Regions from separate parts of the Massilia sp. DJPM01 genome, predicted to be linked through region 1. Evidence: riboswitches for the same ligand, from Rfam matches in the RefSeq annotation. Region 1 holds a riboswitch; each other region holds the start of a gene.
What was found. Region 1 has a riboswitch for cobalamin ahead of PO883_RS23790 (CbtB domain-containing protein). Riboswitches for the same ligand answer to the same signal wherever they lie in the genome.
Positions count from the first base shown of each region.

Region 2: linked by a shared signal. The riboswitch ahead of PO883_RS06780 (TonB-dependent receptor) and the one ahead of PO883_RS23790 (CbtB domain-containing protein) in region 1 are both predicted to bind cobalamin.
Region 3: linked by a shared signal. The riboswitch ahead of PO883_RS16425 (TonB-dependent receptor) and the one ahead of PO883_RS23790 (CbtB domain-containing protein) in region 1 are both predicted to bind cobalamin.

Region 1 covers NZ_JAQOZV010000043.1:26,271-36,646, reverse strand. Annotated here, with positions in the region: gene PO883_RS23820 (DUF1175 family protein) at 1-54, shown strand, start outside; gene PO883_RS23815 (alpha-2-macroglobulin) at 51-4,640, shown strand; gene PO883_RS23810 (DUF2300 domain-containing protein) at 4,640-6,328, shown strand; gene PO883_RS23805 (YfaP family protein) at 6,346-7,098, shown strand; gene PO883_RS23800 (hypothetical protein) at 7,237-7,602, shown strand; gene PO883_RS23795 (hypothetical protein) at 7,670-8,035, shown strand; cobalamin riboswitch at 8,090-8,317, shown strand; gene PO883_RS23790 (CbtB domain-containing protein) at 8,468-8,665, shown strand; gene PO883_RS23785 (CbtA family protein) at 8,656-9,408, shown strand; gene PO883_RS23780 (ferredoxin) at 9,412-9,750, shown strand; gene PO883_RS23775 (cobaltochelatase subunit CobN) at 9,737-10,376, shown strand, end outside.
Region 2 covers NZ_JAQOZV010000007.1:6,883-17,258, reverse strand. Annotated here, with positions in the region: gene PO883_RS06790 (ion channel) at 26-703, shown strand; gene PO883_RS06785 (PLP-dependent aminotransferase family protein) at 700-2,121, opposite strand; cobalamin riboswitch at 2,222-2,435, shown strand; gene PO883_RS06780 (TonB-dependent receptor) at 2,795-4,894, shown strand; gene PO883_RS06775 (cation:proton antiporter) at 4,905-6,116, opposite strand; gene PO883_RS06770 (hypothetical protein) at 6,661-6,882, shown strand; gene PO883_RS06765 (hypothetical protein) at 6,957-7,259, shown strand; gene PO883_RS06760 (DUF6055 domain-containing protein) at 7,353-9,479, opposite strand; tRNA gene PO883_RS06755 (tRNA-Leu) at 9,706-9,792, shown strand; gene PO883_RS06750 (hypothetical protein) at 10,042-10,376, shown strand, end outside.
Region 3 covers NZ_JAQOZV010000023.1:58,876-69,251, forward strand. Annotated here, with positions in the region: gene PO883_RS16420 (cobalamin-binding protein) at 1-291, opposite strand, end outside; gene PO883_RS16425 (TonB-dependent receptor) at 291-2,282, opposite strand; cobalamin riboswitch at 2,360-2,509, opposite strand; gene PO883_RS16430 (M1 family metallopeptidase) at 2,630-4,714, shown strand; gene PO883_RS16435 (hypothetical protein) at 4,714-5,592, shown strand; gene PO883_RS16440 (class III extradiol ring-cleavage dioxygenase) at 5,649-6,467, shown strand; gene PO883_RS16445 (expansin EXLX1 family cellulose-binding protein) at 6,495-7,592, opposite strand; gene PO883_RS16450 (hypothetical protein) at 7,805-8,353, opposite strand; gene ylqF (ribosome biogenesis GTPase YlqF) at 8,449-9,369, opposite strand; gene PO883_RS16460 (histone deacetylase family protein) at 9,463-10,376, opposite strand, start outside.

The DNA.
Region 1 (10,376 bases):
GCGGTCGACAATCCCAACTTTGCCGGCATGTTCCGGCTGGCGTTTTTAACATGAACAATCCAATCACACGCGCCCTGGCGCTGCTGGTGCTGGTGTGCGGCCTGCTGCCCGCGCTCGCGCCGGCCCAGGAAACCGACGCGGCCGATACCGCAGCCAAGCCGGCCGGCGACAGCGCCGCGCCAGGGGGGAGCAACTACAGCACCTTCAAGGGCGAGCCATTTTTCCTGCTGTCCGACGCGGCCTATGGCAGCGGCGACGTGGCCAAGGTGCGCCTGGAAGTGCCGGGGCGCGACTACGCGCGCTCGAACCTGGAGCAGTACGGCGGCGTCGACGTGCTGTTGTACCGCGTGCCCGAACCGCTCGAATTCCTGAAAAAGCAGCGCAACCTGCACCGCGTGCAGGTCAATGGCAATTACAAGGGCGAGGGCTTGCTCAATACCCTGAGCATGCTGTGGGACCGCTGGTGGAAGCAGTCGCGCATGGCTTGGCGCAAGCTGTTCTCGAACGACGCGCGCACCGCCGTCACCAGCGCCCAGCCCAAGCTGGCCACCAGCGACGCGATCACGCGCCCGGTGGCGTTCCGCCAGCAGCCGCAGTACGAGCCGCTCAAGGGCTACGACCTGGTCGACCGCTTCCGCTATCCGGTCTGGAAGGCGCAGATCATCACGCCGCCGGCCGGCTTGAAGATGGAAGGTTCGAGCAGCGAGTTCACCACCAGCAGCGCCGGCAATGTGATGATCCCGATCGGCCAGCGCAAGCCCGGCCTGTACCTGGTCGAGGCGATCATCGGCGAACATCGCGCCACCACGCTGGTGTTCGTGTCCGACACGATGGCGATCACCAAGGTGTCGGCCAGCCAGATGCTGGTGTGGGCCGCGCGCCGCGATAACGGCGCGGCGGTCGCCGACGTCGACGTCACCTGGACCGACGGCAGCGGCGTGCTGCAATCGGGCCGCACGGGCGCCAACGGCGTCGTCTCGCTCGATCGCGGCAGCCCCGAACACACGTATGTGATGGGCGAAGACCGCAGCGGCGGCGTGTTCGTGTCCGAGAATTTTTACTACGACAGCGAAATCTACAACACCAAGGTGTACGCCGTCACCGATCGCCCGCTGTACCGGCCGGGCGATGAAGTGAACGTCAAGTTCATCGGCCGCGAATTCACGGGAGCGCGCGCGTCGCAGGCAGCGGCCAGCGCGCCGCTGTCGCTCACGGTGTTCGATCCGAACGGCACGCCGCTGCTCACGCAGGCGCTGCAACTGAGTGGCGAGACCGGCAGCGACACCCGCTTCCGCCTGCCGGACAACGCCGGTGCCGGCGGCTACGAGCTGCGTTTCACTTACCGCGACACCCAGTACGGCGCGGCCTTCCGCGTGGCCGACTACGTCAAGCCGCACTTCGAGATCAACCTGGTTCCGGCCAAGGCCGACTTCAAGACCGGCGAGGACGTCAAGGGCCGCATCGAGCTGCGCTATCCGGACGGCACGCCGGTCGCCAAGGCCAGCCTGTCGCTGACCCTGCGCGCCCAGAAAAACGCCATGGTCGAAGGCGAATTGCGCTACAGCGGCGCGTTCCCGGTCGAACTGAAAACCCAGGAACTGGTCAGCGACGGCAAGGGCAATGTCGACTTCGTGCTGCCGCAGGCCAAGGACCCGTCGCGCTACATCCTCACCGTGCTGGCGTCGGACGGCGCTGCCTACCGCGTCAGGAGTACGACCGAACTGATGATCGAACGCTCTGCGAGCCAGTACACGCTCAAGGCGCAGCGCCGCTTTTCAAGCCCTGGCGAGACGGTGCGCTTCGACGTGGCGGCGGACGGCAGCGCCGGCGCCAAGCCGGTACGCTGGGAGATGATCCAGCTCGAAAGGCAGACCAGGACGGAAGGCAGCTTCGACGCCTCCAAGCCGACCTGGGACGTCAACTTCCCCGCATCCGGCTCGTATCAACTGAGCCTGCGCGACGCCCAGAACAAGCTGGTGGGCGGTACCAGCCACTGGGTCAGCGGCCAGGGCCTGGCCGCCACGCCGGGCAGCATCGAGATCGTGCTTGACCATGAACGCTACCGCGCCGGCGACACCGCCGAAGCGCTGATCACCTTTGCCGACCCGGTCGAGCAGGCCTTGCTGACGCTGGAGCGCGACAAGGTCGAACAGGTCGGTCTATTGAGCGCCGGCGCCGACTGGATCAAGCCGGTGCGCGTGGCGCCGAACCAGTGGCGCGTGCGCATTCCGGTCAAGGACGACTACGGCCCGAACATCACGTTCTCGGTGGCGTACACGCGCAAGGGCGACTTCGTGTTCCAGAACGCCGGCATCCAGATCGTCGAACCGCGCATCGCGCTGCAGTTCAAGACCGACAAGGAAGTCTATCAACCGGGCGAGAAGGTCACCATCGACGTTACCGCGCAGATGGACGGCAAGCCGGTATCGACGCTGGTCACGCTCGGCGTGGTCGATGAAATGATCTATGTGCTGCAACCGGAAATCGCACCCGACATCGGTGACTTCTTCTATCACCCGCGCCGCAACAACGTGCGCACCACGGCCAGCCTGTCGTTCATCAGCTACGACCTGGCGGCCGGCCGCAGCGCCGGCGCTCCCGCGCGCCACAACTATAACGAGCGTGGCGTCAAAGTGCTGGAACGCCCGCGCCGCGACAACGTCGATACGGCCCTGTGGGCGCCCGCGCTCAAGACCGATGCGGAAGGGCGCGCGCGCGTCACCTTCACCATGCCCGACGCGCTGACGCGCTGGCGCATCACCGGCCGCGCGATGGATGCGCAGGGCCGGGTTGGCCAGCGCACTGCCTACCTGCGCTCGGACAAGAGCTTCTTCGCCAAATGGACCGCGCCTGACTGGATGCGGACCGGCGACGCGCCGCAGGCGTCCGTGGCGGTGTTCAACCAGACCGCCAGCGAACAGGCCATCGAAGTGACGCTCACCGCCGGCACGGTGGTCAAGACCGAGAAAATCACCGCCCGGCGCGGCGTGAACTACGTCCAGTTCCCGCTGGCGGCGAGCACTGGCCCGATGCGCCTGGAAGTCAAACAGGGCGGCAAGGTGGTCGACGCACTCGACACCGACGTGCAGGCGCTGCCTGCCGCGTGGAGCAGCCCGCGTACCCTGAGCGTGCCGCTGACCGGCGCCACGGTGCCGCTCAGCCTGCCGGCGGACGCGCGCAATATCCGCGTGTCGTTCGCCAGCGGCGCGGCCAGCCACTTCGCGCGCATCGCCGATGACCTGATCGAGTACCCGTACGGCTGCGTCGAGCAGACGTCGAGCCGCCTGATTCCGCTGGCGCTGGGATTGCAGAACCTCGGCCCCGAAGCCGGCCAGGTCCAGCTGCGTCTTCTGAACACCCTGCAGGCGCAGCGCCTGCGGCTGGTGTCGATGGCCGGTCCCGAAGCCCAATTCGGCTGGTGGGGCAACGCCACGGCCGGCAATTCGCTGATGACGGCGTACGCCTACTACGCCGACTGGTACGCCGCGCGCGCGCTGCGCATCGAGATGCCGCCCGAGCACTGGCAAGGCTTGCTGGCCATGTACGGCAAGGAAGGCCTGAAAGAGCCGGTGCTGCACCGCGCGCTGACCCTGTGGCTGGCGCAGGAAATGGGCTTGCCGGTCAAGACCCTCGCTTCCGGCCTGGCCGACGAACTGGCCAAGACGAAGCTCGACGCCAAGGCGGCCGCGCTGGCCCCGACCAGCAGCATGCTGTTGACGGCGGAAAGCGGCAATTCGCAGGCGCTGACGCTGGCGCTGCTGTCGGTCGTCGCCACCAACGACGGGGTGGCCATGCCGCCCGAATTGCAGGAGCGGATCGGCGCCGCCTGGACCACGCTGCGCGCCAATCCGGCGCCGCTGGCGCAAGCCTTGCTGATGCTGGGCGGGCAACTGCCGGCCAGCCAGGCCGACGCGGTGCTGGGCGCGGTGAGCGCCGACATGGCGACCCTGGACCGTGCACTGACCTTGGTATGGGTGCAGAAGAAGCTGGGCGGCCCGCCGGCGGCGAAGGATGCCGGCGTGGCCTTGAGCGGCACCTGGCAAAAGAGCGCCAGCCCGCTCGGCCAGGCGCTGTTCCGCTGGCAGCCGGCCAAGGGCGCACCAAACCAGCTGCAATTGGCCGAGGCGCCGCCGGCCAACACCGTCGCCATCATCCAGTACGAAAGCCGCGCCGCCGAAGCGCATACGCTGCCGGTGAAGATCGAACGGCGTCTGATGCGCATGGAGCAGAAAGACAAGGACTTCACGCCGGTGCCGGTCAAGAACGGCGAAGCCCTGCGCACCGACGCGCTGTACATGGATGAAATCACGCTCACCCCCGCCGCCGGCGCCAAATACCGTTACGGTTTGCTGGAAGTGGCGCTGCCGCCCGGGGCCTCGGTCGAAGCGACCACCTGGGGCATGACGCTCGCCGGCGAAAAGAAGACAGCGCTGGAAGCTGCGCGCCACGAGTCGCGGCGCGAAGGCTATGTGGTGCCGGTCGAACCGCTGGCCGAACCGCTCAAGGTGCGCCACCTGCTGCGCTTCGCGCAAAAAGGCAGTTACGTGCTGCCGCCGGCGCGCTACTACCGCATGTACCAGCCCGAGAACAAGGCGCTGGAAGGCGAGGGCAAGACCATGCGCACGCTGCAGGTCGAGTAATGCTGTCACGCGGCCTGGCTCTGGTGCTCGCGATGTCGGTGCCGCTGGTGCAGGCGGCCACGCTCGACGTGGCGTGGTGGCGCGACGGCCAGCTCACCGCGCTTCAGCTGGACGAGCATGGCGCGAGCCGCCGTGCCGCCTTCGACGGCGCGCGCCAGGTTCCGCTGGGCAGCCTGTGGAAGCTGTTTGTGTATGTGTACGCGATCGACAAAAAGGTAGCGACGCCCGACTACACCTGCGGCGGTCAAAAGAACGAGGAAGTGTATTGCTGCGCCGCCGGCAAAAGCATCGGGCGCGACCTGGCGCTGGCGCAGTCGTGCGGCCTGTTCTTTTCGCCGGCGCGGCTGATGCTCACGCGCCGCCCGTGGCAGCAATACTGGAGCGAGGTGCTGGGACGCGCCCCTGCCGGAGAATACGCCTGGCTCGCCGATCCCGCGCAACTGGCACCGGAACGCCTGGTCAGCCTGCGCAGCCTGATGGTGGCGCTGGCAGCCATTCCGGCCGCCAGCCGGGCCGAGGCCGAGTCGGCGCTGCTGCACGTGGTGCTGGGTGCGCGCGGCGTCAACACGGCCAGCTGGTTCGGCAGCCGCCTGCGCGTGAAGACCTACTCGTGGCACCATCCGCAGCGCGCCAGCGAGCGGCTGGGCGGCGCGGGCGGCTGGCTGGCCGACGGCACGCCGCTCTGGTTCGGCGGCGCCGACACCAGTAGCCGCATCCTGGAAAAATGGGCGCCGCGCCTGGCCAATACCTTGCCGGCGGCGGCACCGCGCGCCGATGCGGGCTGCGTGGTAATCGACTATTTTGCGCGCTATCCGATCAAAAGCGTGGCGGCCGGGCGGACCGCCGCCGTGCCGGGACTGTTGAACGGACCTTACCAGGTGCGTTTCGAGAACGGCCGCAGCCTGGCGTTTTTCAGCCAGAACGACATGCTGCTGGCGCGCGACGCGCAGGGCCGCACGCGCCTGACGGGGCGCTTCGGCGTCAACGATTACGTGGCGCGCGTGATCGACCGCGAGGGCGGCACCGGCGCGCCGGAGGCGGCCAAGGCGCTGGCCGTGGCGGCGCGCACCTACCTGCAACAGAACGCGCAGTGGGCCGAGGGCTGCCAGCGCATTGCCGACAGTAGCGCGACGCAGCGCGTCAGTCCGCAGCCGGCCAGCGTGGAGGCGCGCGCCATCGCCAACTGGACCGACCAGCTGGTGCTGTCCGGGGTGAACGTGCGCTATCACGCCGATACGGCCTCGCAAGACACGATGGCGTGGAGCCAGGTCGTGGCGCAGGCGGGGCAGGGCCTGCGTTTCGACCAGATCCTGGCGTCGGCCTATCCGCGCGCCGACCTGACCACGCTCTCGGGCGGCGACTCGCAGCAGTGCGTGCGCCTGGCCGGTGCCGAAGCGTGGCTGGCGCGCGAACTACCGCAGTGGGAGCGCGTACTGCGCAAGGAAGCGGGCTACGAAAAGCCGTCTGCGCTGCCGGCGGTGTGCCAGCTGGCGCGCGGTACACCGTATTCGGAGCAGTCGCGCAACCGGATTTATGTGCGTGGCCTGGCCAGCCGCGAAGACCGCATCACCCTGGCGCACGAGTTCCTGCATCTGGGTCTGCGCAATCACCCGCGCGGGCAGGATGAAGCGCTGGTCGAACAGCTGGCGCGGCGCCTTGTCGATACTCGCCTCGAAATGAGTCAATGAATACTACGAAGCTGATCATGAAACTATTGCTGATACCCGCACTGCTGCTGTCCAGCGCCGCCCTGGCACAGGTAAACATCGACTCGCCCAACAGCGGCTGGCGTAATTCCAAGGGCGCCAAGGAAGCGTACACGCAGGACGTGAACTATCCGGCGGCGTCGGTCAGCGTGCAGGCGGGGCAAAGCCCGACGGCCGAAATCCGCGGCCGCATCGCCGGCAAGGCCAAGGACAAGCCGGCCACGCTGGTCGTCAACGGCGTGGCGATGCCGATGGCGGTCCAGGAAGACGGCAGCTTCGCGCGGCCGTATGCTTTCGGGCGCGGCTCGAACAGCGTAGAGGTGCGCTCGCCCGACGGCAAGGCGCGCAGCCGCAGCCAGTTCCTCGACTCGTACGCCGGCAAGACCCAGTCGCGCCTGCGTGTGGTGCTGTCGTGGGACAGTCCCGGCACCGACGTCGACCTGCACGTGGTCGCGCCGGACGGCGGACATTCCTGGTACGGCAACCGCGTGATGCCCAACGGCGGTGCGCTCGATGTCGACGTCACCACCGGCTACGGGCCGGAGATTTTTTCGAGCGCCGCGCCGCCGAAAGGGAACTACCACGTCTACGTGAACTACTACGGGGCCGGCCAGGACACCGGCATCCTGACGGTCGCGCAGGTGGCCATCATCACCAACGAAAATTCGCCGAACGAGCGCCAGGAAGTGGTCCGCGTGCCGTTGCGCGCGCCGGGGGAGCTGACATTGGTCAAGTCATTCGTGTTTCCGTGACCCGCCGCCAAGCTCTGAAAACAACGCCCCGCATCGACGCTTTGACAGTTTTTGAACGGCATGTAAAACTGTCGGCAGGAAATATGATCCTGGCTGCGCATGGACCGCGATGGCCATTCTGACGAAACGGGAGTGCAAGTGAGTACTGCAGCATGGATCTACGATGCCAGCATCGTTATCAGGAACGCCAGGCAGCCGGCGGCGTTCAACGCGATTCGCACATCGTTCGAAGGTTGCGACTCCTTTTTCGCCGAGCGCGCACGCGCCGAACGCGATTTCCCGGCATTCCTTGAATCGATCGGCTTCACCAGCCAGCGCCAGGAAGGCGCGCTGCTGATCGATGGCGGCGACATCGACATCATTACCAACTGGCTCATTCGCCTGTTCGACACGCTCGGGCCGTTCGTCGAAGCCGGCGGTGTGCTGGAAATCCGCGATGAAGAGGGCGAGCAGATGACATTTTGCTACGACGGCAAGCAGATGGACATCGAATTCAGCGAGTAAGGTGGCGCGGCGGCGCGCCGCTTCATGCTACATTGGCACTCCCAAAACCATGCAGGAGTGCCGCCCCATGCATCCCAATCCCAGCATCGCCTCGATCCGCGCCCGCCTGTTAGGCGAGATGGCTGCCTACATGCGGCGCTGCGCCGAAGACCCGGCTAGCGAAGCACCGTACACCCAGGCCGAGATCGACGAATGCGCCAGCATTCTCGACACCTACGCCGCCGCCGTGGAAAAGCTCCCCAAACCCGCCGCCCCGGCCGCGATCATGAAAGAAGTCGAACGCGTCGTCCTGGCCCTCAATGCGCTCGATGAACGCGCCAGCATGATCGAGACCGAAGAGCGCGAAAGCCTGTGCGACATCATCTTCCTGATCGCCAAGGACGCCGGCCTGGAAGCCGACGAGGACATCACCGAGCAATGGCGCGATTGGTAAGTCCCCGCCCGATACGCACAACCTTGCATTTTATATAGTCCAGACCTATACTTCGCCGGTAGTCAAGCTTCTGGTTCTGGCAAACGATCGTTTGCCGGATTAAATGGGAAGCCGGTGCGATCCTCCAAAGGAGGCAAAGCCGGCGCTGCCCCCGCAACGGTAAGCGAGTCAAGGATGTGCATGATGCCACTGTGCTTAGCATGGGAAGGCGCATATCCGGGAAGAGGGCGTTTGCCCCACCACTCGCCAGCCCGGAAACCAGCCGAAGCGGTAAGTCGTTTGTATCGCGGAGGGCGATCCAGGTGGATCGCTGCGTTCCGCATCCCATCTTATGTTCCTTCTCCCCGTACAAGCCCCCGGTTGCCGGCCATGGCAAGACGCGCGCGTCTGCATTGGCCAGGCTCTATGCGCAGTGCTTTAGGAAGGAATGCCATGTCGTCGATCCGCAGCGTCATCACCACCGCCGATGAACAAGTCCCGTTTGCCGCCATCAAGGAGCGCATCGTGCAAGCCATGTGCGCTGCCAGCCTTGGCGCCGTGCTGCTGTTCGGCGCCGGCTTCGCCTCGATGGAAGCGCTGCACAACGCCGCGCACGACAGCCGCCACTCGGCCGGCTTCCCATGCCACTGATTCGTACCGCGCCCGCAGCAGGCCTGGGAACCTTCAACCGCATTCTCGCCAGCGCAGCGGCGGCCGGCGTCCTGGCCGGCCTGCTGCTGACCGGCGTTCAGCAACTGCAAGTGGCGCCCATCATCCTGCAGGCGGAGGTGTTCGAGAGCGCCGCGCCGAAGCCATTGGAGGTGGCCGCACCGCACAGCCACGCCGACGCCACCCCGCACGAGCACGCGCAAGAGGGCGCCCATGAACATGGCGGCTGGCAGCCGGACGACGGCTTGGAGCGCACCTTCTACACGGCGGTAGCCAATATCAGCGCGGGCGTCGGCTTCGCGCTGCTGCTGGCGGCTGCCATCAGCCTGCATGGCGGCGCGAGCGGCTGGCGCGCGGGCCTGCTGTGGGGCGCGGCCGGCTACACGGCGTTCTTCGTGGCGCCTTCGGTCGGCTTGCCGCCCGAGCTGCCCGGCACCGTCGCGGCGCCCCTGCTGGCGCGCCAGATGTGGTGGACCGCTACCGTCATGGCCAGCGCCGGCGGGCTGGCGCTGCTGGTCTTCGCCAGGAACTGGCCGCTCAGGATCGCTGGCGCGCTGCTGCTGTTCGTGCCGCACCTGGTCGGATCGCCCCAGCCCGCAGTCCATTCGAGCAGTGCACCGCCCGACCTGGCGCGCAGCTTCCTGTACGCGACCTTGCTGGCCAACGCCGCCTTCTGGCTGGCCATGGGCGCGCTGGCTGGCTACTGCTACAAGAAATTCGGCTGACCGATGCGTACCCATGACCGGCACGTTTTCATGTGCGTGGGCCCGCGCTGCACCGAAAACGGCGTGCAGGCGCAGGCCGTTTTCGAGCACATGGGGCGCGAGATCGACGCGCATCCGGAGCTGTGCGTCAAGCGCACCCGCACGCATTGCATGGTCGCGTGCCGCAATGAAGGGCCGATCGTGGTGGTGTATCCGGAAGGTGTGTGGTACCGCCGCGTCGACGAAGCGGCGGCCGGGCGCATCGTGGCCGAGCACCTGATCGGCGGCGCCGAAGTGGCGGACCTGATTTTCCATCGCATCTGCGAAGGCGACACACTCGTGGCGGACAATGACATCATCTGATTTTCCTCAAGGCCCGGCGCACATCGCGCTGCTTACCCATGCATCGAACGACCTGGCTGTCCTGCACCACGCAACAGGCCAGCTGCCGCCGGAATTCGGCGCGGTGGCGGGCGTGAGCCTGCAGGGGCTCGATGCCGACGGCGGCGCCACGGCGCTGCTCGCGCGCGAGGTGCAGGGCGCGCGCATCATCATCCTGCGCGTGCTCGGGCGGCTTGGCAGCGTGCCCGGGTTTACCGACCTGGTCAGCCACGCGCGCCGCCACGGCCAGCACCTGATTGCAATCAGCGGCACCGGCGAGCCCGATCCCGAGCTGGCTGCGGTATCGACCGTCGCCCCCGACGTGCTGCAACAGACCCTGAATTACTTCCATTGCGGCGGCAGCGGCAACCTGGCGCAGTTGCTGCGCTACCTGTCCGACCATCTGCTGCTGACTGGCTTTGGCTTTGAAACCGCGCTGCCGCTGCCGGAACACGGCATCTATCACCCGGACCTGGCGCAAGGCGCCGGCATCGACGACTGGCTGGCGCTGCGCAAGTCCGGTGCGCCGAGTGCCGGCATCGTGTTCTACCGCGCGCACTGGATGAGCGGGAACACGCGCTTCATCGACGCGCTGCTGGACGCGCTGG
Region 2 (10,376 bases), on a different contig from region 1:
TCTTTCCGTACGACTTTTTTCGACCATGAACGCTTTCAGCCTGATGCGCAGCACCCACCGCCACCCGTCCGCCATCCTGTTGATGGTGCAGCTGCTCGGCATGCTGCTGTATCCCTTCATCGAATCGACGCCGAGCGGGCTGGTGGTGTTCAACGCCTTCGGCATCGTGGTGCTCGGCTTCACCACGCGCATGGTACGGCGCACGCCCGGCCACGCCTGGATCAGCGCCGGCATCGCCTTGCCGGTCATCGTGCTGCTGGTGCTGCAGATGGCATTCGGGCGCGACGGCCTGCTGCCATGGTCGTCCGCGCTCGAAGCGCTGTTCTACTTCTACGCCGCGGCCAGCCTGATCGCCTACATGATGGAAGACCGTCTCGCCACCACCGACGAACTGTTCGCCGCCGGTGCCACCTTCACCCTGATCGCGTGGGGCTTCACGCACCTGTTCGTGCTGGTGCAAGCCATGCATCCCGGGACTTACGCCGCCGCCGTCAACGCGGCCGACGCGCGCACCTGGACCGAACTCAATTACCTCAGCTTCGCGCTGCTATCGAGCACCGGCATCGGCGACGTGATTCCGCTCACGGCGCATGCGCGCGCGCTGGCCAGCGTCGAGATGTTCGTCGGCCTGATTTACCTGGCGGCGGTGGTGTCGCGCCTGATCGGCTTCACCCTGCAGCAGAGCAAGGATGGACGCGGCTAGCGCGCCATCTGTGCCTGCACGATGCGCCCGATGGTGGCCAGTGCCGCCTCGGCGCGCGCGTCCCAGGCATGGCCGTAATTGAGGCGCAGGCAGTTTTCAAACCCCGGCTGCGGCGAAAAGATCGGTCCTGGGGCGACGCTGATGCCCTCGGCCAGCGCGGCCGCGTGCAGCGCCAGCGCATCGACCCCGCCCGGCAGTTCCAGCCATAGCAGATAGCCGCCCTTGGGGCGCGTCACGCGCGTGCCGTGCGGGAAGTGGCGCCGCACGGCGTCCATGAATACCGCCTGCTGCGACGCGAGCGTGTGGCGCAGCAGGCGCAGATGGCGGTCGTAGCCGCCTTTTTCCAGGTACAGCGCGAGCGCGCCCTGGGCCGGCGCGCAGGTGGTCAGGGTGCTGGCCAGCTTCTGGCGCGCCAGCTGGCGCGTGTAGCGTCCGGCCGCCACCCAGCCGACCCGGTAGCCGGGCGCCAGGCATTTCGAGAATGACGAACAGTGCATCACCAGGCCCTCGGTATCGAACGCCTTGGCTGGCAGCGGGCGCTTGTCGCCGAAATACAGCTCGCCGAAGACATCATCCTCGATCAGCGGCACCTGGTAGCGCGCCAGCAGGCGCACCAGGTCGCGCTTGTTCTCGTCGGGCATCAGGCTGCCGAGGGGATTCTGGAAGTTCGTCATCAGCCAGCACGCCTTGGGGCGGTGCCGTTCGAGCGCGCGTTCGGCCGCGCCCAGGTCCATGCCGTCGCGCGGGTGGGTCGGCACCGCGATTGCCTCCAGGCCCTGGCGCTCGATCGCCTGCAGCGCGCCGTAAAAGGCGGGTGACTCGATCAGCACCGCGTCGCCGGGGCGCGCCACCGCCATCAGGCACAGGCTCAATGCTTCCAGCGCGCCGTTGGTGACGATGATCTCGTCGGCCGGCACGGACATCCCGTCGATCAGGTAGCGCAGCGAAATCTGGCGCCGCAGGCGCGCGTTGCCCGGGGTGAGATCGTCGACGCTGGCCCACGGGTCGAGCTGCTGCACGCTGGTGCTCATCATGCGCGCCAGGCGCGCCAGCGGGAACAGCAGCGGGCTGGGAAAGGCTGAACCGAATGGCACCACATCGCGCCGCATGGTCGTTTCCAGCAGGTCGAACACGCGTTCGCTCATGGCGATCGGCAGCGCATCTTCGGCCGGACGCGACGCCGTATCCGGTTCTGGCGGCAGGCGCGCGGCGCCGACGCTGACGAAATAGCCGGAGCGCTCGCGCGAGCGCACCAGGCCCTGGGCTTCGAGCGTGTAATAGGCCTCGAACACGGTGGCCGGGCTCACCCCGCGGCTGGCGCTGGTCTTGCGCACGGACGGCAGGCGGTCGCCCGGCTGCAGCACGCCGTTGAGGATCGATTCGGAGATATCGCGCGCGAGCGCTTCATAAAGTTTCATGGTGCGGCCAGGGCCAGGCGGGGGCGAGGTGGGAGAAGTGCTGCATCTTAAATCATATTTCCGCGCCTGGCATTCCCAGCGGCACGCCGGTCGAGGTAAAATGGACAACATACGCCAAGGTGCGCTCCGCTTTTCTGCCGGAGTGTGAAACGGGAAGCCGGTGACAAGAGAAGCCCTCTCTGACAATCCGGCGCAGCCCCCGCTGCTGTAGGCCTGACGACGCTGTTCAAACGCCACTGTGCACCGCATGGGAAGGCAAGGACAGCCGAGGATGACGGCGAGCCAGAAGACCGGCCATGGCGTTAAGTACTGGTGCAAAACCCGGGGAGTGGTTTTGTCCATTTGCAGTCGACATCGAAGCATTGCCTTGTGACGGCCGGCCGCCTTGCGCCCCGGCCATGCGCTCCTGCGCGCCCACAAGCCAACGCCCAACCGGGGTCTGACCTCTGATTAGAAATTAGTTGCTTGACTGGGGCAGTCCCCAATTAAGCACGTTCGTGATGGCATTTTATTCAACAAAATTTGGGAAAGTCCCAGATTTTGCGTTGTCGCGCGCAAAATGTTTCGAGTCAGAGGTCAGACCCCGGTGGGGAGATTTTTGTCGAAGTGCAAGTTGGCGTGATTTTTCCTCGCGATGTGCCTTGATCTTCTATGGATTCAAGAAAGTAATCGCATGCGTAAATTAAAGTTTCAAACATGTCTGCTGGCGACGTCGGTCGCGGCCGTCCGGCTGGCGTTCGCGGCCGAGGCACCGGCCATGCCGGATGCTCCGGTGATGCAGGAGGTGCTGGTGCCGGGCAACCGGGCGGCCCCGCCGGGCGTCGCCGATTCGGCCACCGAGGGCACGGTCAGCCTGCGCCAGCTGGCCGTGCGCCCCTTGCTGCGCACGGCGGAGCTGCTGGAAACCGTGCCCGGGGTGATCGTCACCCAGCATTCCGGCGACGGCAAGGCGAACCAGTATTTTTTGCGTGGCTATAACCTCGACCACGGCAGCGATTTCGCGACCAGTGTGCTGGGCATGCCGGTCAACGTGGCCAGCCACGCGCACGGCCAGGGCTATATGGACCTCAATTTCCTGATGCCGGAGCTGATCTCGCATATCCAGTACCGCAAAGGCGTTTACGCGGCCGACGATGGCGATTTTTCCAGCACTGGCTCGGCGCGCATCGAGTACCAGCGCACGCTCAAGGCGCCGCTGCTCGATGTCAGCCTGGGCGAGCACCGCTACCGGCGCGTGCTGGCCGCAGGTAGTGTGCAGCTGGGCGGAATGGATATGCTGGGCGCGTTCGAGTTTGCCGGCAATGACGGGCCGTGGGACCAACCGGCCAATCTGCGCAAGCGCAATGCGGTGCTGCGCGCGTCGAACGGCAGCATCGACAACGGCGTGGCGGTCACGCTCATGGCTTACCAGTCTGACTGGCGCGCCACCGAGCATGTGCCGGAACGCGCCATTTTAAACGGCGAGATCGGCCGCTTCGGCGCGCTCTCGCCCAGCGATGGCGGCGTGACCCACCGTTACAGCCTGTCCGGCGAGTGGGCCGCCAGCGGCACGGCCGGCGCCAGCAAGGTGCGCGCGTACGTGGTCGACTATGGCCTGAACTACTTTGCCACGCCGTCCGGTTTTATCAGCGGCGCCAGCGCCGACCAGCACGAGCAGGCCGACAGCCGCGTGACCTGGGGCCTCGATGCGCGCCACAACTGGCAGCTGCGCGACGTTGAATTGAGCGCCGGCGTCCAGCTGCGCCAGGACCGCGTCGACAACGTCGGCCTGTACGAAACCATCGACCGGGTGCGTACCAACACGGTGCGCCAAGACTGCCTGCGCGAGACGGCGGCGGGCCTGTTCGTCGAGGCGCGCCGCCAGTGGACGCCCTGGCTGCGCAGTACGATCGGCCTGCGGCGCGACCAGATTTCGGCCGACACCAGCGCCACCGGCGGGCGCTTTAACCTTGGCAACGGCGGCACGGCCAGCGCGGGCCAGACCAGTCCCAAGGTGAGCGTGGTGTTTGGGCCGTTCGGCGAGCGAGCCAATACCGAGCTGTATGCCAACTGGGGTCACGGCTTTCACAGTAACGACGTGCGCGGCGCGACATCCAGCACCCATCCGTCCGACGGCAGCCCGGCCGACCGGCTGGCGCTGTTCGCCCGCTCCACCGGCGGCGAGCTGGGAGCGCGCACGCGGCCCCTGAAAGGCTGGACCAGCAGCGTGTCGCTGTGGCAGATCAGTTCCGCGTCGGAGCTGGTGTTCGTCGGCGACGCCGGGGTGACCGAAGCGCGCGGCGCATCCAAGCGCCATGGCCTGGAATGGTCCAATTCCTATACGCCGAATCACAGCCTGACCATCGATGGCGACGTGGCCTGGTCGCACGCGCGCTTCAAGGTGCCGGTGGGCGAGAGCGGCGGCGCGCATGTGCCGAATGCGATTCCGCTGACCGCTTCGCTGGCGGTCAATTACGCCCCGGGCGGGGCGTGGTTCGGTGGCCTGCGCCTGCGTTATCTGGGCGCCTATGCGCTGGAAGAGACGAACCGCGAGCGTTCGACGCCATTCTGGATCGCCAACCTGAAGCTCGGTTATCGGATCGGCGCGCACTGGCAGGCCAGCGTGGACGTGCTCAATCTGGCGGACCGCAAGGCCAACGACATCGAATACTGGGGCGGCGCCTGCACGCGCGCCGAACAGCGCGATGGCAGTTGCGGCGGCGGCATCGATGGACGCCTGGTGCATCCGATCGAGCCGCGCAGCGTGCGCGTGAGCCTGCGCACGACCTTCTGACGACGCGTGCTCAGGTGGTGCGGAAGATGATTTCCTTCATCCGCTGAAGGCGCGGGTAGACCACCGGCACCGTCAGCATGGTGCTGGCGATGGCCATCAGGAGCAGGGCGGTGAAGGTTTCGCTGGTGATGATCTGTTTGTCGAGCAGGATGTTGACGAAGATGATCATGATCAGCGCCTTGGTCTGCAGCAGCCAGCCAATGATGCCCGCTTCGCCCTTTTTCCAGTTGAGGATGCGCCCCGCGATGTGGGCGCCAATCAGCTTGCCGCCGACCGAGGCGACCAGCAGCACGCCGGCCGCGATGAACACGGCGGCGCCGCCCATTTCCCAGTTGGTGCGTAGCCCGGTGCTGAGGAAGAACACGGGCATGATCGCCAGCAGGACGTGGTGGCGCATCAGGTCCATCTTCTCCTGGTCGAACCAGTGCGCGTCCATCACCGCGCCGGCCAGGAAGGCGCCGACCATGAAGTGCAGGCCGGCCCAGTCGGCACCGAAGCCGCACAGGGCGAGCCAGATCAGGCCGACGTACCAGCGGTCGCGTTCCTGTAGCCAGACCATGAGGCGGCGATAGCCGACCGTGGCGATGCCGAAGGCGAGCAAGAAGCCGAGCTGGCGCCCGACCCGGTCCCAGTCGAGCATGATCAGGGCCAGCACCCCCCAGATGGCGATGTCGTCCAGGCTGGCGTAGCGCAAGATGCGCTGGCCGATCGGCTGGCGCAGGATGTCGAGCTTTTCCATCAGCAGGATCAGGATCGGCAGCGCCGTGACCGCGCACGCCATGCCGACCCCAACCACGAACTGCCAGGTCATCGCCTTGGGTCCGATCCAGCCGGCGTAGCCGAGCATGCCGGCCGCCACCACCGCGCCGAAGACCAGCGGCACGCCCAGCGCCAGGCCCGAGATGATGGTGGTTTCGCGGCGGTGCGCCCAGGCTTGCTTGAGGTCGAGCTCGATGCCGGCGATCATCACGAAGATCATCACCGCCCACCAGGCAATGCCGTTCATGGCCATGATGACGGACGGGTTGAAGATGAATTTGTAGTAATCCGGATAAATTGCCCCCATCACGCCCGGTCCGAGCAGCACGCCGGTGATGATTTGCACCACCACCAGCGGGGCGTAGTAATCGGTTTTGCAGACGCGCCAGACGAGATAGGGAATCGAGAAGATGAGGAGCATCGCCAGGAGAAAGATCTCCGTCGTGTTCATTGCTGTGTGCATGAGGCTGTCTCGTTTTTGTTGTGGTGTGCGCGCGGGTGTGGCCCCCGCGCTGCTGATGTGCCCCTGCGAAAATCACGTAGTAAAATTTCAGAAAAGGGCGACCCCATGCTAGCTCAACAATTGAGTAAGTTCAACAACTATGTTGGGATGGTATCTGCGATGGACTTGCCGGGATGGTGAAAATGCAAACAGCTGTCGGGCACATTTGTTGTTGATCATCCGCCAGTTCAACCGAGACACTTGAGGATGGTCGCGGAACGCGAGGCCGGTGTCATGGCCGTGTAGTGCGCAATCATCCTGACTACGCCATCGCGCGACTTGGAAAAGATACAAAAATTTTTTGGAATGTTTGATGTTGATCTCGTTGATTATTATCAGAGCGAAATTAATTTCAAATAGCTAAGTAAATTCTGCGTAGGCAATATCCATTCATTGAGAAAAACATGTCGACGTGTTTCGGTAGCGGATGAAGAACCAGGCCGACATTGCTTTTCTCAACAAGTAAGCTTTCCTATAAACCGTCGTTCACTTTACAGGGTGCCATATGCAAGAATTATCTCGTAATGAAGTCGAGTTGGTTTCTGGTGGAACTGCGAAAGAAAGTGCGGCCGCATTCGGCCTTGGCGCCTCCATCGCTACTGCCGCCTTTACCACGAACTGGGGCACGATGGCGGTTGGCGCGGCGGTCGCAATTAGCCCACTCGGTGTCCTCGCAGTTGCCGCTTGCGCCGGCTACGTTGGCTGGCGTCTGCTCAGCGCAAAATAGACATCCTGTACCTTAACTTATCGCGGGAAATCGGAATGCATCCATTTCCCGCAGTTCTTTTGAGGAGGCGAACGATGTCTGACGCTGATGTAAATTTCGTGGTCATGTTCACGATTCTTATCGGAGTAATACTCCTGTTGTCGCGGGTTGGCGGGCTAACGGAGCGGCTGAAAAAGGTTGAGACGTTATTGCTGACGCTTCCGGTGGATATGACGGCACTGGATTTGTCGCCGGAAGTTAAAAAACTGATTGCGGAGGGCCACAAGAATAAGGCCACGGCTTTGCACCAGAAACAGACCGAGTCTTCCGGTCGCAGTGCACAAACGGCGGTCGAGGACTATATCGCCCGGGAAGCAATTTCCCCAAGTAAAGCTTGACCGCCACCGGTGCCTGAGCTGCTTTGCACCGGACTCACCGCCGACCATCGGCGGTGAGTCCGGGAACCGCTCAGCGTTGCTGCACGCTCCCGATCATGGCCGCCAGACTGGCCGCGCCTTGGTATTGATGTCGGTGGCCGATCCCACGTTGGACGTGGCATCGATGAAGCCGGACCGGTTGCCCGAGCCGAGATTGAGGCCAGTCCCCCGGTACTCCACGTCCCCGTACAGGTTCAGGCTGCCCGACGCGGCCTGGGCGCGCTCGAAGAACCCCAGTGGATAGAAGGTGGTGCGTACCTGCGCCGAGCCGCCGACGATAAAGGCATTGTCGCCGTTGTTGCCCCTCTCGCCGATGATGCTCAAGCCGCCCACCGTCCCACCCGATACCGTGCCGTTGGCGATGATGGCCTGGTCCTCGATCCGCGCATTTCCCGTCACTGAGTTACCGGCCAATACCGTGGCATACGGACCCACGTAGACGCTCGCCGGCGTCGTGGACGGCGCGCAGCCGCCGCCGTTGACGTGACGCGCGGTACCCGATGGGCAGGCGTCGCGCTGGCCGTTCTGGAAGCCCTGCGGCCAGGCGTTCGCCAGTTCAATCATGTACGGATAGCGCCAGATGGACCCGTATTCCTGCTCCGCGACGATGGTCTTGAACACCGCCGGCGTGGCCGTCACCACCAGGAACAGCGGCTCGCCCGGATTGACTTTGTAGGTCAGGTTGGCGTCGAGGCCCTTCTGCAGTGCGCTGTAGCGCGGCGCGGTGAATTGCGCATTGGTGGCCACCAGGCCCCAGCGGAAATCGGCGTCGGAGCCCGGCTGGTTCACGCCACGGAACTTGACTGTGACGGTGGTGGCGCCACTGGCCGGATACAGGCGGACCACGTTGTACCCGAATCGCTGGGGCGCGCCATAGTTCGGCGAGACGAAGCGGCGGTTGCCGGTCCAGTTGGTGTCGAGCGCTTCGAGCGGCATCAGGCGATGCATGCGCTCGGACTTGTCGGCCTGGGTGATATTGCCGTAAGCGTTGCGGAAAGCGTCGGGCGTGGACTTGTAGTCCCAGGTCACATTGTGCATCGCCCAGTCGCCGAAGAAGTCATTGAGCTGGGAGATATTCCATCCGCGCGACTTCAGGATATTGGTGAACGGGTCCGGACCCGGGGTGGTGTAGATCTGGTTGGTCGCGGCCGGGCACTGCTTGTCTTTCAGGTACTCCATGAACTGCCAGTTGCAGTAGCGGTCGCGGGTCGATCCAAGGTACAGGTGCGGCGCGTTCGACAGCATCTCGGAACAGTGGGCCTCGTTCTTGTATTCCGGGAGCTGGTGCGGCGTGTAGTTCGCGTGGCTCTCGGCGATCCAGCCGCAGGTATTCGAGTCGGGGCAGCCAAGGCCGCCGTTGTAGGCCATCCAGAACTGCCAGGCGTGGGTGAATTCGTGGGTCAGGCCCCAGTGGTCCTTCAGGGCGCCAGGACCGATCCACATGCCGACCCGGTCGCGCGCCCATCCGCCGGCGGTCAGGCCATCGGTCGAGTGGATGTGGATCGAGGGCTTGATCTTGTTGGCCGTATTGTAGAACGGCTCGGGCATGAACAGATTGCTGTTGAAAAGGTTGTGCCACACCGTGTTTTCGAGCGTGGACACCGCCAGATTGAGGTCGGCATCGGAAACCGCTTCGTCGGAATAGAACGCGAAGTGCGTCGACTCCTTGACCAGCCTGTAGTTCGGGCGGTCAGGGGAGGGGCCGCCAGCCGTCCAGGTACCTGGCGTGGTGGCCGGCTTGGTGGTATCGCAGCCCGTGGCCCAGACGGTGGTCGTGGTGCCGGCGTCGACCACCGGGGTCGGCGTGGGAGTTGGTGTCGGTGTCGGGGTTGGCGTCGGCGTCGGCGTCGGAGTCGGAGTCGGAGTCGGCGTCGGAGTCGGAGTCGGAGTCGGCGTCGGCGTCACCGGACCAATCGCACAATATTTTTTCTTGCCCGGGACCGGATCGCCAAAGGTCGTGTTGTTGCACGCTACGTTGCCGGAGAGGCTCTTGGTGACCCACTTGTTGCTGACGCCATAAGACACCGAGCGCTTGCTGGCGCCGACCGCACAGGTTTCCCGCTCGGCGGCGCACTTCGTATAGCCGCTCGGCCAGTCGGCGGCGAAAGCCGGTGCGGCGGCGCTACAGGCGACCAGGGCGGTGGCGCTGGCGATCAAGGTCTTGCGAATGATATTTGTCATGTGTCTCTCTATTAGTTATTCAAAGATAAATCATATGTTATCAGATGACTTGCATAATAGATAAGTATGTATTGATGCCATCGTGAACTTTTTCCGCCAAATGCACATACAACCCGCGCGGGACGGGGGATCGGACCGGCGGCATCGCTGGCGCGGGAGCGTTGCTCGCTTCGGCGCGCTGAAAGTGGCCGTATCGACCACATCCTGTGCTAGAATCTCGCCCGCTGCCCGGATGGTGAAACTGGTAGACACCCGAGACTTAAAATCTCGTGCTCGTAAGGGCGTGCCGGTTCGATTCCGGCTCCGGGCACCAGCAATGGCGGGGTTTTGTAGCTTCAAAGCCCCGCCACCTTTTCCGCAAAAGCGGCTTTATTCCGCAAAAATCCCCCTTTCTTGCCTGGCCGGTCGGCCGTGCCCGCGCGACAGCTGGTGCTGTGCCCAATTGGCCGACGCCGTGTCGTCCAGCGCGATCCGCTGTGCATTCCCCTCGTCCACGGTATGGTGTAGCATTCGTGGCGGCGCGCCGTAGTCCGGCGCGCCGCAGCATTTACAAGGACACGAATTGAACATCACTATCAACGAGGAACTGCGTTCCTTCATCGACCCGCTCACCGCCAACGAATACGCCGCGCTCGAACGCAGCCTGCTGGCCGAGGGCTGCCGCGACGCCCTGGTTTTATGGAACGATGTGCTGATCGACGGCCATAATCGCTACGCAATCTGCCAGAAGCACCATATCGAATTCAACACCGTGCAGAACGCGACCTTCGCCACGCTCGATGACGTGATGCTGTGGATGATCGATAACCACCTGGCGCGCCGCAGCGTGTCGGACTACCAGCGCGGCGTGCTCGCCCTGCGCAAGAAGGATATCGTCGCCGCCCGCGTGGCGCAGCG
Region 3 (10,376 bases), on a different contig from region 1:
CAGGTCGGGTTTGAGCGCCAGCACGCGTTCGATGTCGATCTGGCTGTTGTCGCCGACCAGCGGGATGCCGCGGGCGGCCGGCGGATAGTCGCTGTAGCTCATCGCCCCGACGATGCGCGCGCCGCCGCCGGCCGCGAACAGCAGCTCGGTGACGTGCGGCGCCATCGACACGATGCGCCGGGCCGGCGCGGCCAGCAGCACGCGCCGGCCGGCGTCGTCGACCACCGTGATCGCGGCGCCGGCAAGGCCAGCCCACAGGGCCAGCGCGGCGAACAGGAAGCGCTGGCGCATCAGAAGTCGTAGCGCGCCGACACCTTGAGCTGGCGCCCGTCGCTCGGGTAGATGCCGCTGTTGCAGCCGTAGGCATTGCTGGTGTAATGCTTGTCGGCCAGGTTCAGGCCCGCCACCGCGAATTCCCAGGCGCCGACCTGGCGCGCGTAACGGGCCTCGAAGGTGGTGCTCGATGCCATGAGCGCACCGCAGTTGTTGGCGAAGTCGGCGCCGAAACGCTGGCTGCCGGCCCATTGAAAGCCGATATCGGCACTGTGGCCATTGCCCGGAACCCAGGCCAGGCGCGCCGAGACCACGTTCTTCGGTACCAGCACCATCTCGCGCCCGGCGTTCGGGCCGCCGGTGAAGCGCGCCAGCACGTGCTGCCAGTTGCCGCTCACGCGCCAGTCGCGCGCGATGCTGGCGTGGACATCGAACTCCACGCCTTTGCGCTCGGTCGGATCGAGGTTGGTGTTGGCGCCGTAGCCGCCGTTCACGGTCGGGTCGTAGAAAATCTCGTTATGCAGCTGATGGCGGAATACGCGCGTATTCGCGCCCAGGGCCGCGTCGCCGTAAGCTAAGCCCAGTTCCAGGTCACGCGAGGTTTGCGGCGCCAGCACGCCGGGCGCGGCGCGGTAGCCGTTCTCGTCGACATTGGCTACGCGGTAGCTGCGCCCTGCCTTGGCGTACAGGTTCACCAGCGGCATGACATCAACGCTGCCCTGCACTTCCCAGGCGTTGAGGGTGGTCTTGCTGGCGTACGGCGCGGCGAAGGCGCGCGCGTCGGTGGCATCCTTCTCGAAGCGTTCGCGGCGCGCGCCCACGGCCACGCGGGCCTTGTGCGCGCCGCCGAACTTGAGCTCGTCGCGCACATACAGCGCCCTCGATTTTTGCGTGGCGTCGGCATCCGAATACTCCGAATCGGTCACGCGCGACCACTTGACCAGGTCCACGCCGGCCACCAGCTCATTGAGCACGCCGCCCATTTGCGCCAGATGGCGCAGGCGCGGCGAAAACTGGGTCTGGGCGCTGTCATAGGTCGCCTTCGAGGCCATGCGCTTGCCCTCGATGGTGTAGAAATAGGTCGAACCGGCGGTGCGCTCGCGGCGCGACAGTTCGGCAGCCAGGTCGACGCTGCCGACGCGCTGCTCCACGAACGCGGTCAGGCGGTCCGAATCGAGCGCGCCGATATCGTCAGGCGTATTGGCCTGGCGCGGGTTCTCGCCGAACTGGCGTGCGCTCAGGGCGCCCGGCAAGTCCGACTCCTGGCGCGCGCGGTCGTAGCGCACCCCGGCGCGGCCGCCCTGGTAAGCCCACTGGGCGCCGCCGCTGAAGGTATCGAGCGCGAACTCGTTATGGTCACGGTAATTGTCGGTGCGCTGGCTGCCGACCGACGCGTCGAGCGCGAAGCCGTTCCACGACTGGGCCATGGCGGCGCGCAGGTCGCGCAGGCCGAACTGGCCGGCTTCGGCGCGCAGCATGCCGCGCCGGCCATTGGCCTCGGGGCGGCGCGTGACGATGTGGATCACGCCGCCGGTGGCGCCTTCGCCATACAGCACGCTGGCGCCGCCGCGAATGATTTCGATGCGTTCGACGGTCTCGATCGGGATCGACGACAGCGTCGCATTGCTCAATTCACTCTCGGACATGCGCACGCCGTCGAGCGTGACCACCATGTTCTGGCTGCTGTTGGTGCCGAAGCCGCGCAGGTCGAGACTGAAATCGGGCGAGCCGTCCAGGCTCTGGCGGCCGTACACGCCGCCGATCTGGCGGATGGCCTGGTTGACGTCGGCCGCACCGGCGCGGCGGATCTCGTCGGCGCTGATGACGGTCGCGCCGATCGGGGCCAGCGCCGGGTCGCTGGCGAAGCGGGCGCCGGTCACGGTCACGGCGGGCAGGGTTTGGGTTTCAGCGGACAGCGCGGCGCTGGACAGGAAACACAGGGACAGGGCGAAAACCAGCGCGAGCGGCCTGGCGGAGAGCGCGCGGCGCGGCGATACTGCAGAAATCATGATGTCGTCTTCAGAAAAAAGAGTCCTGGCCTGCGTCCCCGCAAGCCGGATTGCACGGAACCGACGCGCGTTGCGGCATCGGGTCCACCTGTTTTGGCCGGTATCCGGGCTCGCCAGCCATCGTGATCGATGGCTGGCAGTACCGTTGCGGGGGCAGCACACTGGGTGTTTCCCGTTTAACTGCCGGCGTGAGGACGCGGGCGGGCACCAAAACTGCGCCATTATAATCGGATACGCCAGCGGGACTGCGGCCCGGCGGGCGTTGTGGCATGCTGTGCGGCCGGCTGGCCGCCTGGCTGCCGGCCCCCTCTACCCCATCGCAAGCGCCCAGCGGCGCAGGAGAATGCATGCAAGCGCGTACCCGAACCATGGCCCTCAAGGCGCTCCTGCTGGCGGCAGCCGCCATCGCCGGCGCCGAGCTGCTGGCCCAGGGCGACATCACCATCACCCCGATCCCGCAACCGGTGACCGACGTCGGCATCGGCCTGGCCCTGCCGTCGGCCAGCGCGGTGAGCGTGCCGAGCGCCCCGGATGCGTGGGGCGGGCCGCGCAGCGGCAGCGAAGCGACCCTGTCGGAGCGCGTGGTCGACTACCGCATCGAAGCCACGCTCGACCCGGTCGCCCACACGGTCGACGGCAAGCAGAAGCTCACCTGGCGTAACCGCAGCAAGGAGACCGTGCGCAGCGTCTACCTGCACCTGTACATGAACGCCTTCAAAAATGCCGGCAGCACCTACTTCACCGAACAGCGCGAGGCCGGCGGCAGCGTCACCACCGCCCCCGGCGAATGGGGCCAGATCGACCTGCGCAGCGTGACCCAGGGCGGGGCCAAGGTCGACTGGTCGTTCGTCCATCCCGACAACGGCCCGGCCTCCGACCAGACGGTGGTGCGCTTCGACCTGCCGGCGCCGGTGGCGCCGGGGGCGTCGACCAGTTTCGACATGTCCTTCCTGACCCAGCTGCCGCGGGTGGTGAGCAGCACCGGCTACTTCGGCAGCTTTCACCTGGTGGGCCAGTGGTTCCCCAAGATCGCCGTGCTGGAACTGCCGGGCGAACGCGGCGCCACCCGGACCCGCTGGAACGCCCACGAATATCACCATGAGACCGAGTTCTACGCCGACTTCGGCCGCTTCGACGTCAAGCTGACCGCGCCCAAGGGCTACACCGTGGGCGCGACCGGCGAGCTGCAGGGCGCGCCGGTGGAGCGCGGCGGCATGCTGACCCACCACTACGTGCAGGGCGACGTCCACGATTTCGCCTGGACCGCCGACAAGCGCACCGCCCAGCCCCTGCGCGCCACCTGGAGCGCGCCGGGCAGCCCGCTTGTACAGCTGTCGGTGCTGTTCCCGCCCGACCGCGCGGCCAGCGCCGCACCGGCGCTCAAGGCAGCCACCGATGCGCTGACCTATTTTTCAAAAACGCTGGGGCCGTATCCGTACAAGACGCTGACCATCGTGATCCCGCCGTTCAATGCCGACGAAGCCGGCGCCATGGAGTACCCGACCTTCATCACCACCGCCGGCCACGACAAGGTGGTGCCGCAGACGGCCGCCGCCTTCGACCTCGATTTCGTCACCATCCACGAAGTCGGCCACGGTTACTTCTACGGCATCCTGGCCTCCAACGAATTCGAAGAACCGCTGCTCGACGAAGGCTTGAACGAATTCTGGAACTACCGCATGCTGCGCGATACCGGCCAGCAGTCGTATCTCGGTTCGCCGCTGCTCAAGGCGCTCGGCTTCGCGCCGGGTTTCAAGGGCTTCGACGTCGAGCGCCACGAGGCGCCGCGCCTGGAACCGGCCGACGCGATCGGACAGAACGCCCACATGCGCCTGCAGGGCATCGGCCCGGTGTACGTGCGCAGCTCCACCATGCTGCGCGACCTGGAGGCGCGCATCGGCCAGGAGGCGACCGAACGCGCCTTCAAGGAATACTACCGGCGCTGGAAATTCCGCCATCCGAGCACCGCCGATTTGCGCGAGACGCTGGCCGAGGTGAGCGGCCAGCGCGCCGCTGTCAACGCCGTGTTCGCGCAACAGGTGTACGCCACGGCGTCCATCGACGACCGCGTCTCGCGCTTTTCGAGCGAGGAAGAGGCGGCGGCCAAGCCCGGCGCCGCGCGCTCCTGGCGCACCAGCGTCACGGTGCAGCGGCGCGGCGCCCCGGTCGCGCAAACCGTGCTGGTCAAATTCGCCGACGGCAGCAGCGAAACGGCGGTGTGGGACGACCAGCAGCGCTGGCGCACCTTCAGCTGGGTCAAGCCGGCCAGGGCGGTGTCGGCCGAACTCGATCCGCAGCGCCTGCACTACCTCGACACCAGCAAGCTCGATGACAGCCGCACCCTGGAGCCAAGCGGGCGCGCCGCGCGCCGCTGGGCCGGCGATGTGGCCGCGTTTTTCAATATCCTGTTTTCCCTGATTGCGACCGTGTAATGCATCCATCTCCTGCCTTTTCGATCGCCTCCGTTCCACGGGCGGCACGCGCGGCGCTGCAATGGCGCCTGCTGCTGCTGTGGGTGTTGTGGATGCTGGTGCCGACCCTGGTCATGGCGCTGCCAGCCTGGCACCTGTTGTCGGCCAGCCTCGATTACTCGGTGCACGCGGCGGCGCTGGCGCGCGCGCTCGACATGACGGCATTGAGCGACCTGATGGCCGTGCACGCGCGTCACCAGGTGGTGTTTACCCAGGCCGGCAGCATGGCGCTGCTGGCCACCCTGCTGATTTCACCGATGCTGTCGGGGATGGTGGCGACGGCGGCGCGCGCGCAGCAGGTGCCCGGCTTTGCGGCGCTCACGCGCGGCGGCGCCGACTATTACGCACCCATGCTGCGCCTGCTGGCCTGGGGCGCGCTGCCGCTCGGCCTGGCCTTCGTGGCCGGCATGGGCGCCATCGACGCCGCGACAGCCTACGCCGCCAAGGTCATCTCGGCGGACGACGCGGCGCTGGCGCTGATGCTGGCGCAGGCGCTGATGGTGCTGCTCATCGGGCTGGTGACTGTCTCGCTCGACGCCGGCCGCGCTTTTTTGGCCTACGACCCGCGCAAACGCTCCGCGCTGGCGGCCTGGCTGTCGGGCTGCATGCTGCTGGTGCGCCATCCGCTGGCGGCGCTGGGCAGCTACGCCGGCATCAGCATCGCCGGCCTTGCCCTGGCCGGCCTGCTGTCGCTGGCGCGCGCGAACATGGCGGGGATCGATGCGCTGGGTTTTACCGGCGCCCTGCTGCTGACGCAAGCGGCGGTCATCGCCATCGGCTGGATGCGCAGCGCGCGCCTGTTCGCGCTGATCGACCTGGCGCGCACGCGCATGACTTGATAAAGAGCGCACACGTCCCTATATTGGATAGATAAACCACCGTCTGGAGCACTGCCATGAGCCACCGCCTGCCGACCTATTTCGTCTCCCACGGCGGCGGTCCGTGGCCATTCATGAAAGAGCAGTACGGTGAAACCTACGACGTGCTGGAAGCGTCGCTGGTCGATATCCGGCGCCAGATCGGCGACGTCAAGCCGGCCGCAGTGCTGGTCATTTCCGGTCACTGGGAAGAAAAGGAGCTGATGCTCTCGTCCGGCGCGCAGCCGCCGATGATCTACGATTACGGCGGCTTTCCGGCCCATACCTACCAGATCAAATATTCCGCGCCAGGGTCGCCGCAACTGGCAGAACGCGCCGCCGCCCTGCTGGCAGCGGCCGGGCACGCGGTGTCGCTCGATCCGCAGCGCGGTTTCGACCATGGGACGTTTTCGATGCTGTATCCGGTCTACCCGGAGGCCGACGTGCCGGTGGTGCAGCTGTCGCTGCTGCACGGATTCGATCCGCTGACGCACGTGAAGATCGGGCGCGCGCTGGCGCCGCTGCGCGATGAAGGGGTACTCATTATCGGCAGTGGCCTGAGCTACCATAACCTGCGCCAGTTCGGCCCCGAAGGCAGGCTGGCATCGCACCAGTTCGACGGCTGGCTGCAATTGGTGCTCAAGCTGCCGCCGTCGGAGCGCACCATCGCCCTGCTGCACTGGGGCCAGGCGCCGTATGCGCGCAACGCCCACCCGCGCGAAGAGCATCTGCTGCCGCTGATGGTGGCGCTGGGCGCGGCCGAATCCGAGGATGCGGCCTGCGTGTATCACGAAGATGAATTTTTCGGCCACCTGGCCGTGTCGAGTTTTCGCTTCGGCGAACCGGTGGCGCCGTAACAGCGCCACCGGTTTGACCAGGCCTCGTCAGAACTGGTTGCTGCCCTTGACGACCAGGCCGCCCTGGGGCTCGGGCAGCGTTTGCAGCAGGGTGGCGCCGCCAAGACCTGTGATGCGAACCTGCATCGGACCTGCCGCAATCGGGCTCGGATACACGAAGTAATTGTATTCTTCGCGCTTGACGGCGATCCAGTTGGCGCTGCCGTTCGGGCGGATCTCGAGCTTGGTGATCGGCAGGCGGTGGTTGAGCACCTGGATGCCCTGCCAGTAGATGGTGCTGCCTTCCTTGAAGCGGTAGCTGACCGTCCCCGTCGTCTCGCCGGCGACCACATACCAGCTGATCGGCACCCTGCCCGCCGACTTCTCGGCCACCTTGACGAAAGCCTGCTCGCTCAGGTCAACATCACCCGGTTTGCATTCCGGGCAGCGGTCGGTGATGCGCACCGTGACCTTGCCTTTGGGACCGGTGACGGCGATGTACTCGCCGCACGCCCCGCTGTTGGCGTAATCCGTCTGGTTCATCGCGGCCACCATCAGGTTGCCGGGACTGGCGTCGTAGCTGCAATTGCCCTCGCCCGTGGCGCCGTAAAAGGTGCCCTCGCCTTTGTAGACTGGGGAGAGCGCGCCTGTCGGCGTTGGCGTTGGTGTCGGAGTAGGCGTCGGTGTCGGTGTTGGTGTTGGTGTTGGTGTTGGTGTTGGTGTTGGTGTTGGCGTCGGTGTCGGTGTCGGTGTTGGCGTCGGAGTAGGAGTCGGTGTTGGCGTCGGAGTAGGAGTCGGCGTCGGCGTGACGGCATCCGTCGCGCAAAAGCCGATCGACTCCATCGTCGACTTGCCCTGGATGATCTTGTTCCAATCGAGCCCGCCGCTGAAAACGATGGCGCCGCCGGACTGCTGGCCGACCGCGTTCCATAGCGACGTCACCGTGCCCCGTATCGGGAGCGAACCGCTCCACTGGACCGCCTGCGCATTCGGATTGGACACCTTGACGATGGCGCAGTACCCGCCCACCCACGGATTGTTGACGACATACGTCAGCGACACTGGCATTGCAGCCTGTGCCGAGGTGGCAAACAGGCCGGCGACGATGGTTTGACAGACGACGGTGGAACGCAGCATGAATCGCATTCGGACTCCATTTCGGTTGAAGTAATCGGTGTGCGCCAGAGCTGGGCGCAGGCAAGCGACACATTCGCCAACCGAGAGACCGATGTTCGGATATCCGCTCAGTCAACCCTCGGCCGCCTCTGAAATCGTTTGCACGATGCTTTCATTAAGCGCCATAGTTGAACAGATGTCAATGCAATGCGGGAAGCGCCGCATGCCGGCGCACGCCTTGTTCAGCGGTTCTGGACGGCATCGAAGCGCGCAAACAGGTCTTCCAGGATAGCGTCCTGGTCCATTTTGGCGCCGGATATCGGCCGGATGCCCGGCGTCATGAAGCTGAACATTTTGTGTTTCCCGACCATGCTGATGTTGCCGCCCACCGTGGTCAGGCAGAACGCCCGCCGCAAACTGCGTCCAGCCTGTTTGACCGCCACGTCGGGATTCACGTAAATGACGATATTGAGGAAACTGCCGAAAACATGCGGAAATGGATTGATGGTTGTAATTTTTTCCATGTCCGAGAACGCCACGGACAAGCCATCGGCAAAGCGGACGCCCTCGTCGCTCACCGTCATCGTGGCGTGCCTGCGATTCATGGCAAATTGAAGCACGCCCATCACGGCGGCCCACCCGCCCAGCAGGAGCCCGGCGATGAAAAAGCCCGTCTTGCCTTCCCTGAATGCTGCCACACTGAGCGCCAGGACGATGGCACTGACTGGAATACACGCCCAGGCAAATCGTTTGCCTTCGGTATAGGTGATCGGGGGACGCGCTACGTTCATGGAGGACTCCAGGCAGATGAACGGAAAGTATAGCATGTTGACGAATATGCAATATTCGTCAACATGCGCTCCCGCTCATCGGGAGATGGCGGCGCTCAGGTACCGCGCTTGCCGCGCGCCGAATTCGCCGCTTTTTCGGCTGCAATCGCTGCCGCCTTGGCGGCCTTGGCGGCCATCTCGGCGTCATGCTGGGCCAGGCGCACAGCGCGCGTTTCCGGCGTTTCGAGGCTGATGCGCCCCAAAGCGCCGGTGCGGTAATCCTGCAGGAAGATGTGCGAGGCCTTTTCGAAATCGAGGTCGCCGCCCTTCTGGCGGTAGCCGCGCCGCGCCGCCACGCCTTCGACCACGGCGATGCCGTCCATGCCCTCGGTCTTGAAGCCGTAGCGCGCCGTCAGCAGCGCCGGATAGCGCACCAGCAGTTCGTCGGCCAGGAACACGGCCACTTCATCTTCGATCAGCGCGTTCGAGCCGATGGCGTGGCTGGCGGCCAGCATCAGGCCATCGCTGGCCAGCGCGATCTTCGGCCACAGCATGCCGGGGGTATCGACCAGGATCGTGTTCTTGCCGAGGTAAAGCTTTTGCTGCATCTTGGTGACGGCCGGCTCGTCGCCCACCTTCGCCACTTTTTTCTTGAGCAGCGCGTTCATCAGGGTCGATTTGCCGACGTTGGGAATCCCCATGATCATGATGCGCAGCGGCTTGGTCGGCACGCCCCGGTGCGGCGCCAGCGACTGGCACAGGTCGGGAATCCGGGCCACGTCGCCCGGCTTCTTGGTGGTCATCGCGTAGGCGGTCACGCCTTCCTGCGCGTTGTAGTAGGCGCTCCAGGCGGCGGTGGCGGCCGGATCGGCCAGGTCGACCTTGTTGAGGATCTTGAGGCAGGGGCGCTGGCGGAACAGGCGCAGCTCTTCGACCATCGGGTTGCAGCTCGCCTCGGGCAGGCGCGCATCGAGCACCTCGATCACCAGATCGGTGTTCTCCATCTGTTCGGCCGCCTTCTTGCGGGCGGCGTTCATGTGGCCCGGGTACCATTGTATCGACATGCTGTGCTTTCGGAATTCTCGTATGAGGCGCTATTTTACCGGGGTCCGGCCGAGCTCCGGAAAACCCTACTCCAGATCGGCCAGCACCTTGACGTGCGCCACCACGCTGCGGCCCAGGGCCGACAGGTTGTAGCCGCCTTCGAGGCAGCTGACGATGCGCCCGCGCGCGTACAGGCGCGCCACCGTCATCATCTGGCGCGTGATCCAGGCGTAATCGGCTTCCACCAGGCCCATGCCGCCCACATCGTCTTCGCGGTGGGCGTCGAAACCGGCCGAGATGAAGATCATTTCCGGCTTGAAGTCGTGCAGCGCCGGCAGCCAGTGTTCGGTGATCAGCTGGCGTACCACGTCGCCCCCGCTGCGCGCCGGTACCGGAATATTGATCATGGTGGCGGTGCGCGGCTCCGGTTCGGTGTACGGATAAAACGGATGCTGGTAGAAGCTGGCCATCAGCACGCGCGGGTCGTCCCGGAACGAGGCGGCGGTGCCATTGCCGTGATGGACGTCGAAGTCGATGATCGCCACCCGTTCCAGGCCATGCGAATCGAGCGCGTGGCGCGCCGCGATGGCCACGTTGTTAAACAGGCAGAAGCCCATCGGCTCGGTCGGCATGGCGTGGTGGCCGGGCGGGCGGATTGCGCAGAAGGCGTTGGCGATGCTGCCGGCGATGACCGCGTCGGTGGCGGCCAGCGCGGCGCCGGCGGCGCGCAGCGCGGCCTGGTAACTGTACGAACACAGCGAGGTGTCGCCATCGAGCGGATAGGTGTCGCCCTCGGCCGTGGGCGTATTGTCGCGCACCAGGGCGATGGCTTCCGGCGTGTGATTGCGGCCGATCGCGGGAATTTCGGCCAGCGGCGCCTCGCGCCGTTCCAGCAGGCCGTCGAGGCGGGCCAGAATCAACTGGTCTTCGATCGCCTGCAGGCGCGCCGGGGATTCCGGATGCCATTCGCCCATGTCGTGGCGGCGGCAGTCGGGGTGGC